Regions from separate parts of the Hydrogenophaga sp. FW305-3-2-15-A-LB1 genome, predicted to be linked through region 1. Evidence: riboswitches for the same ligand, from Rfam matches in the RefSeq annotation. Region 1 holds a riboswitch; the other holds the start of a gene.
What was found. A riboswitch is a leader RNA that binds a small molecule or an ion and turns the genes downstream of it on or off. The one in region 1 is predicted to bind glycine.

Region 1 (4,404 bases):
CATGGGCGGCCCACGGTGAATGTGGTCGAAACATCTGCGAACAGCATTTCAGCGGCCATGCGGGCAGACTAGGGCCCATGAAAATCCTTGCCCTTGTCTTCTCCCTGAGCGCCGTGGCGTTCGCGCCCATCCCGGTGATGGCGCAGCAGACCCCCGCGAAGCCCGCCGCCAAGCCGGTGGCCAAACCCACCACCACGACCAAACGCGCGCCGCTGGCGCGCTCCGCGGCCAAGGCCGTGGAAGAAGTGACGCCGATCGAAGAGGATTCCAGCGTGAACCTAACCGAAGCCGATCTCGCGGTCGCGCAGCGCGTGTACCTCGGCAACATCCCCTGCGAACTCGGCTCGGCTGTGGAGATCGTGCCCGCCAAGCGGCAGGGGTTCTTCATCGTGCAGGTGAAGAACATGCGCAACGCGCGGTACTACATGCACCCGGTGGAAAGCCGCACCGGTGCCATCCGTCTCGAAGACCCGAAGCGGGGCGCCATGTGGCTGCAGTTGGGCAACAAGTCCATGCTCATGAGCCAGCAACTGGGCAAGCGGCTGGCCGATGAATGCATGAGTCCCGAGCAGCTGACGCTGGCCGGTGAAATGAAGCGCAACCCGCCCAAGAGCCTGCTGGATCCGGTGGACCCCCCACCGGCCGCCGCGCCACCCACCCCGCCGGCCAACACCAACTAGCCGCCGTCCACCTTGAGGCGTATATAATTCATATACGTTTCATATAAAGGTGGTGAATGGGGATCGTCAAGATTTCGGACCTGATGCACGAGAACCTGCGCGTGGCGGGGAATGCGCTGAGCAGGTCCATCAATGCGCAGGCCGAACACTGGATGCGGGTTGGCATGCTGACCGAGCTTCACCCGGGGCTGGACCACCGGGAGATCTGCCAGCTGTTGGTGCGGGCGGAGCTCGCGGGGGGCCTGGACATCACCGTGGCGGCCGCGACCCCGCCGGGCAAGTCCCGCACAGCCCCGGCGGGCCAGCGCTAGTGGCTCGCGGCATCACCATCAAGTCCGCCGAGGACATCGAGATGGCGCGGCGCGCCGGCAGGCTGGCCGCGGAGGTGCTCGGCATGATCGAGCCCCACGTCGTCCCCGGGGTCAGCACGGAGACGCTGGACCGGATCTGCCACGACCACATCGTGAACGTCCAGGGCGCCATCCCGGCCAACCTGGGGTACCACGGGTACCCCAAGACCATCCTCACCTCCGTCAACCAGGTGGTCTGCCACGGCATCCCCTCGCCCGACAAGCTGCTGAAGAAGGGCGACATCATCAACATCGATGTGGCCGTCAACCAGGACGGCTGGTTCGGCGACACCAGCCGCATGTACTTCGTCGGCACACCCAACGTGCTGGCCCGGCGTCTGGTGGAGACCACCTACGAAGCCCTGCTGGCCGGCATCCGGCAGGTCAGGCCCGGCGCGACGCTGGGGGACATTGGCCATGCCATCCAGTCCGTCGCCCATCGAGAGCACTTCAGCGTGGTGCGCGAGTACTGCGGGCACGGCATTGGCCGGATCTACCACGAAGAACCGAACGTGCTTCACCATGGCCGGCGCGGCGAGGGGCTCAGGCTGGAGCCGGGGATGGTCTTCACCATCGAACCCATGCTCAACGCAGGCCGGCGCGAGACCCGGACCTTGGCCGATGGGTGGACCGTCGTGACCAAAGACCGCTCCCTGTCCGCCCAGTGGGAACACATGGTGGCCGTCACGCCCGAGGGACACGAGGTGCTCACGCCCTGGCCGGGTGGCACGGGTGCCCGCGCACCGGTGTGACGCCCGGGTTTTGACCCTCTGATAGACTGCGACGCTCTGCGGGAGAGCGAGGCGTGTCGCGCCTCCGCCGAAGGCGCAAACTCCCATGATCGCTCAGGCCACCGGACCGCAGACACATTTCGCCGACTGGAGAGAGGCCGAGCCGCACCGCGCGCGCACCGGCACACCGAAGGGGCAGACTGCCGACGCAGTCGAAACTCTCAGGTAAAAGGACAGGGGGAGAGGCGCTTTCACCTGAGCCTTGCCCATGTTCTCCTTTCGAACCCCTTTCACGGCCCGGTTCTTCGCCGCGCTGGCCCTTGGCCTGTGCATCGGCGTTGCCCTCGGCGCCGCCCATGCCTTGCACCGCCTGTGGCAGCAGGTGCCCGAGGTTGGTCACCTGGCCCACTACGAACCGATGCTGCCCATGCGCATCCACGCCAGGGACGGCAGCCTGCTCGCCGAGTACGGCGAAGAGCGGCGCGAGTTCGTGCCGATCGAGCGCATCCCGTTGCGCATGCAGCAGGCCTTGCTGGCCATCGAGGACGCGCGGTTCCACGAACACGGGGCGGTGGACTACGCGGGCCTCGTTCGCGCGGCGCTCGGCAACCTCCTGGCCGGTGGGCACGCGCAAGGTGGCAGCACCATCTCCATGCAGGTCGCGCGGGTCTTCTTCCTGAGCCGGGAGAAGACCTACCGGCGCAAGGTCATGGAGATCATGCTGGCCTACAAGCTCGAATCGGTCTACAGCAAGGACAAGATCCTGGAGCTGTACATGAACCAGATCTACCTGGGCGAACGGGCCTACGGTTTCGCGGCGGCCGCATCGGTCTACTTCGACAAGACGCTCGACCAGCTCAGCGTCGCCGAGGCGGCCATGCTGGCCGGCCTGCCCAAGGCGCCCTCCGCCTACAACCCGGTCGCCAACCGCGAGCGCGCCACCGTGCGCCAGCAGCACATTCTCAAGCGCATGCGCGAGCTGGGGCATCTCGATGAGCCGGCCTATGAGCAGGCCCGCGCCGAGCCCCTGACCTTGGCGCTGAACCACCCGTCGACCGACCCGGCATCGGCCTACGCGGTCGAACAGGTTCGCAAGATGCTGGTGGAGCGTTATGGGGACGAGGCCTACTCGCGGGGCCTGGATGTGACCACCACCATCCACGTGGCCGAGCAGCGCGCCGCCACCCATGCCTTGCGCGCCGGCCTGTTGAATGCACAGCACCAGCGCGGCCCCGCGGGGCCGGAAGGCCATCTGAAGCAAGCCGTGCAGGCCGACGACCCGGCCGGCATCCGCCGGGCCCTCGCGCCCTACCGGGACAGTGGCGCCTTGCGCGTGGCCACCGTGCTGGAAGCCTCGACCTCCGCCGGCATCACGGCCGCCCTGCGCGACGGCACCGTGATTCGCATTGCACGCCACACGCTGAGCCCGGGCAGCAGCGCGCTGCTCAAACCCGACGCACCGGCGCGCAGGCGCATCGAACCGGGTGCCGTCGTTCGTGTCGTGGCCGACACGGCCGGGCGCTGGCGGCTGACACAGCTGCCGCAGATGCAGGGCGCGCTGGTGTCCATCGATGCGAGGTCGGGTGAGATCCTGGCACTGGCCGGGGGCTTCGACTTTGCGTTCAACCAGTTCGACCACGCGGTGCAGGCGGTGCGCCAGCCGGGATCGACCTTCAAGCCCTTCGTGTTTTCCGCCGCGCTGGAAAAAGGCTATTTCCCCGGCACCCTGGTCGACGACACGCAGCGGCTGGTCACGCCCTCGGCGCGCGGCCGCAAGGCCTGGCGACCGCGCAACTACGGCAACCAGTACGAAGGCTTCATCACGGCCCGGCGGGCCCTGGCGCGCTCGAAGAACGTGGTGGCGGTCAACCTCATGGACGCCGCCGGCACGGAATATGTGCAGCAGTTCGCCACCCGTTTCGGTTTCGCGGCCGAGCTCAATCCTCCGATCCTGCCGCTGGCGCTGGGCGCGGGTGCGGTGACCCCGCTGCAGCTCACCGAGGCCTACGCGGTGTTCGCCAACGAAGGAGAACGGGTCGAGTCCCGCCTGGTGCTCAAGGTGAGCGAGCGCGGCGGTGCGGTGCTCTACGAAGCGCCGCCGGTGTCGCCCCGCGGCCAGGTGATCTCCCCACGCAATGCCTACGTGATGGACAGCATGCTGCGCGATGTGGTGCGGCACGGCACGGGGCGGCGAGCGAGCGCACTCGGGCGCGAGGACACAGCCGGCAAGACCGGCACGTCCAACGACGCACGCGATGCCTGGTTCGCCGGTTATTCATCGGGCGTCGCTTCGGTGGTGTGGATCGGGTACGACCAGTCGCGCAGCCTGGGCAACGCGACCGGGGGAAGCCTGGCATTGCCCGTCTGGACGGATTACATGAAGGTCGCCGTCGCCCAGCGGCCCGAGCAGGAGCGCCGCATGCCGGCGGACCTGGTGCCATGGGGCGACGACTACGTCTACCCGGAATCCCTGGAGGGCCCCTGCACCGTCGAGCCCCACACCTTCATCCAGGGCCCGTTCGAATGCCGCAGCGGCATCCCGGCCCCGGGGGAATGAAAAAGCGGCGTTGCTCGGCCCCGATTTGCCCCACAAACAGGCCCAGAGGAGAAGCCAGACAAGCTGGAAACCGCGTCCTTGCACCC
Region 2 (4,404 bases), on a different contig from region 1:
CCTTGAGCTCGGCCAGCGCCGCGGCCTCGGTGACGGCCGGTGGCAGCTGCATGCCCTGGCTGCGCGCGATGCTGCGCGGCACGATGCCGTCGATCAGCGCGCGGCGCGAGGCCTCGCCGATGACCGAGAGCATGTGGGCCTCGTCGGCCTGGCCGATGCCGATGTGGCGCGCCACGAATTCGGACGGGTTTTCGAGTTCACCGAGGGGTTTGACAGAGGGCATCAGCATGGAAGGCTCCGGCGGGAGAAGAGGCGGATCAGGCGTTGGCGAAGGTGTTGTAGGCGGTCTCGTCCAGCAGGGCGTCGACCTGGGCCGGGTCGGAGAGCTTGACCTTGAAGAACCAGCCGGCCTTGAGCGGGTCGGTGTTGGCCAGCGACGGGTCGGCGCGCAGGGCTTCGTTGACTTCGGTGACTTCGCCGCTGACGGGCATGTACACGTCGGCCGCGGCCTTCACGGACTCGACCACGCCGGCCACTTCCTTTTGCGCGAAGCTCTTGCCGACTTCGGGCAGGTCGACGAACACCACGTCGCCCAGCGCGTCCTGCGCGTGCACGGTGATGCCGACGGTGGCGATGCCGCCGTCAACGGTGATCCATTCGTGGTCTTCGGTGTACTTGGTGGTCATGAAAAAGCTCCTGAAAAAAGAAACGAAAAAAGTGAGATCAGCCGCGGAAGTATCGGTTGGGCACGAAGGGCATGGCGCTGACTTCCATGGGCACGGGTTTGCCGCGCACCATGGCCACCACGGGCGTGCCCAGGGCGGCGTGTTCGGGTGTGACGTAGCCGATGGCGATGGGCTTGTTGGCGCTGGGGCCGATGAGGCCGCTGGAGGTCTTGCCGATCACCTCGCCACTGGTGTTCTGCAGTTCGACGTTCTCGCGCACGGGCACCCATTCCTGGGCGATCAGGCCCACGCGCTTGCGGGTCAGCGGTTCGCTGCCGTCGAGCTGCGCGAGCACGCGCGCCGCGCCGGGGAAGCCGCCCGCGCGCGCGCCGCCGGTGCGGCGCACTTTCTGCATGGCCCAGTTGAGCCCGGCTTCCACCGGGGTGGTGGTGGTGTCGATGTCGTTGCCGTAGAGGCACAGGCCGGCTTCGAGGCGCAGCGAGTTGCGCGCGCCCAGGCCGATGGGCATCACTTCGGGCTGGGCCAGCAGGGTGCGCACGAACTGGTCGGCGCGGTCGCCGGGCAAGGAGATTTCGAAGCCGTCTTCGCCGGTGTAGCCGCTGCGGGTGATGAAGAGGTCGGCACCGTGCCACGGGAAGGGCGAGCCGGTCATGAAGATCAGTTTTTCGACGCCGGGCACGAGGCGCTGCAGCACGTCCACCGCCAGCGGGCCCTGCAGCGCGAGCAGGGCGCGGTCGGGCAGGGGGATGACTTCGCAGCGCGAGCCGATGCGCGCCTGGATGTGCGCGATGTCACCAGCCTTGCAGGCGCCGTTGACGATGACGAAGAGGTCGTGCCCGCGGTTGACGAACATCAGGTCGTCGATGATGCCGCCCTCGTCGTTGAGCAGCAGGCCGTAGCGCTGCTTGCCCACGCCGAGGTCGATCACGTCCACCGGCATGAGCGTCTCGAAGGCGGCGGGGGCGTCGGGCCCGACCAGGCGCAGCTGGCCCATGTGCGAGACGTCGAACAGGCCGGCGGCCTTGCGGGTGTGGTGGTGTTCGGCCATGAGGCCGGTGGGGTACTGCACCGGCATGTCGTAGCCGGCGAAGGGCACCATGCGGGCGCCCAGTTCGACGTGGAGCTTGTGCAGCGGGGTCTGGAGAAGCGGGGCGGCGGCAGCGGGCACGGCAGAGGCTTTCAGGCAAGGGGGCAGGCCCCGGTGGGGCGAAACACGGTTCATCCGTGCGCTGCCCCACTGTCCGCTTTACCTGAGAGATTCACGCGGGCGATGCCGCGCTTGCTCCTTCGGTGGGCCGCTTCGAGGAACGGCCTCTCTCCAGGGGGGTACACCGGCCTCGCGGCCCGTGTTTGCCAGTCCTTTTGCCTGAGCGTTCAGGGCACCCGGTGTGCGGTGCCGCCTGCGCCTTCGGCGAGCCTTCTCCGGGGACCGGATCGGCTTCTCTCCTGACCCGGCGAGTGTATCGCACGGCGTCCGGCGGGCCGGTGTTTCAGGGCGTTTCCAGGGCCGATTCGGGCAGCAGGCGGGCCAGCCGCTCGCGGATGCCGTCGGCGCGTTCGCTGCCGGCCAGGCGCTCCACGTCGGCCATCATGGCCCGGCTGACGGCCAGCATGTCGCCCACGTCGCGCGCTTCGCGCAGGGCGTCGCGGTAGCGCTGGGCCATGGCCTTGTCGCGCGGGGCGAACATGCGCTCGCTCAGGTCGAACAGGAACATGCGCGCGCTGGCGAGCGAGCGGGGGCCGGAAAAGGCGTCGGCGGAGACGGTGGGCGGGGTGTTGGCCGGCGTGCGGGGCGGCGGTGGTGCTTCGTCCACAAGGTAGCCGCGCGAGATCAGGTCGGCCGCGAGCGTGGGGCCCTGGCCCTCGAACAGGGCGAACAGCTCGGCATCGGGTTTGCGGCCATCGGCCAGCAGCAGCAGGGCGCGCTCGCGCTGCGCGAGTTGGCGTTGCCCGGGTCGCAGCTCGGCGCGGCCCTTCTGGGTCTTGTTCAGCATGGCATCTCGGCGTCGTTCACGGAGCCTGCACTGTGGACAGCCCATGTGACGGCGCGGTGAACACCGCGCAGGTAACCGGCCTGCGGTCGGTTTCAGCCGGCGAACGTGGTTTCCGGCAGGCCGCGCACGCCCGGCACTTCCAGGGCAAACATCGCGCCCGACAGCGGTGCGCTGGCCAGCGCCTGCGAGCCCAGCCGCACCGAAGCGCTGGTCACATAGAGCGTGCCGAGGTCGGCGCCGCCAAAGCAGCAGCTGGTGGGCCGTGGCACCGGCAGGCGCACCCGCATCAGCTCGCGGCCGTCGGGGCCGAAGCGCGCCAGTTCCCAGCCGTCCCACACGGCCACCCAGAGGCAGCCCTCGGCATCCACCGTCAGGCCGTCGGGTTTGCCTTCGCCCGCGCCGAAGACCACGAGGGGGCGGCGGTTCGCGATGCGGCCGGCCGCGAGGTCGAAGTCGTATTCGTAGATGGTCTTGCGGAAGGTGTCGGTGAAATACATCCGCGTGTTGTCGGGGCTGAAACCCAGGCCGTTGGGCACGGTGAAGCCGCTGTCGACCTTCTCCCAGCTGCCATCCGGATCGACGCGAAAGAGGTTGCCCCGGTTGGCCATGGCGCCCATGTCCATGGAGCTGACCCACAGCCGGCCGCGCCGGTCGCACTTGCCGTCGTTGTATCGGTTGCCCGGGCGGGCGGATTCGGGGTGGGCGAACAGGGTCATGCGGCCCGAGTCGGGCGCCATGGCCATCAGGCCCGAGGGCGTGGCGAGCAGCAGGCCACCGGAGGCCATGGGCACGACCATGCTCACCATGGCGCCCAGCGGTGTTTCGCGCAGCACCCCGCTGGCGGCGTCGAGCTGGTGGATGGCCGGCGCGAGGATGTCCACCCAGTACAGCGCGTTGTCGCGGGGCGACCAGACCGGGCCTTCGCCCAGCAGCGCCCGCGCCTCGCCGATGGCATGCACCTCGGGCGTGGGCGCCGCGGGGGGCTCGGTGTGCGCCAGCAGCGACATCGGCTGGCCCGCCGCGCTGTGCGTGATGGTGCGGGCCGCGCCGATCAGCTCGGCCGACAGGCTGTGCGCGCGCCGCGCATCCAGCTGCGCCGCGCTGGCCGTCACGGCCACGGCCCCGATGGCGCGGCCCTCGTAGTCGAACACCGGCGCGGCCACGCTCACGCGCTCGGCGTCGTATTCACCCACTTCCAGCGCGTAGCCGCGTGCGCGGGTGAGGTCGAGCTCGGCCCGCAGCGCCTCGTTGTCCACGATGGTGTGCTCGGTGAAGCGCTCCAGCAGCGAGGCGGCCAACAGCTGGGCCTGCTGCGCGGGCGCCAGGCAGGCCGCGATCGCCTTGCCGGCCGCGCTGGCGTGCAGGGGCAGGCGCATGCCCACCTTGGAGGCGACCTGCGGTTCGCGGCCAGCGTCCTCGCTGGCCACCACCACCATCTGTTGGCCACTGAGCACCACCAGTTGCACGCTTTCGTCGAACGCGTTGCGCAGGCGCACCAGTTCGTCCTGGGCCGCCACGCGCAGATCGAAATCGCTCCAGACCTCGTGCGCCAGTTCCAGCAACCGGAACCCGAGCAGGAAGGTCTTGTTGTAGCTGTCGTGGCGCAGCAGGCCTTCGCGCACCAGCGTGCCCAGCATGCGGTGCAGCGTGGCTTTGGGCAGGGCCGAGGCGCGCTGCAGTTGCGTGAACGTCATGGGCGCGCGCGCCGCCGACACCAGATTGAGCACGGCCATGGCTTTCTCCAGCACCCCCAGGCCCGGGGCGGTGGTGGCGGAGGTCGAGGC

Region 2: another riboswitch for glycine. It lies ahead of gcvT (glycine cleavage system aminomethyltransferase GcvT); the one in region 1 lies ahead of AC3WPZ_RS15240 (penicillin-binding protein 1A).

Annotation. Positions count from the first base shown of each region.
Region 1 is NZ_JBYTAE010000046.1:15,580-19,983, reverse strand. It holds gene AC3WPZ_RS15255 (hypothetical protein) at 78-680, shown strand; gene AC3WPZ_RS15250 (ParD-like family protein) at 737-991, shown strand; gene map (type I methionyl aminopeptidase) at 991-1,782, shown strand; glycine riboswitch at 1,812-1,901, shown strand; gene AC3WPZ_RS15240 (penicillin-binding protein 1A) at 2,030-4,318, shown strand.
Region 2 is NZ_JBYTAE010000040.1:38,329-42,732, reverse strand. It holds gene gcvP (aminomethyl-transferring glycine dehydrogenase) at 1-229, opposite strand, end outside; gene gcvH (glycine cleavage system protein GcvH) at 258-626, opposite strand; gene gcvT (glycine cleavage system aminomethyltransferase GcvT) at 664-1,848, opposite strand; glycine riboswitch at 1,854-1,958, opposite strand; glycine riboswitch at 1,971-2,085, opposite strand; gene AC3WPZ_RS13960 (hypothetical protein) at 2,117-2,620, opposite strand; gene AC3WPZ_RS13955 (SMP-30/gluconolactonase/LRE family protein) at 2,713-4,404, opposite strand, start outside.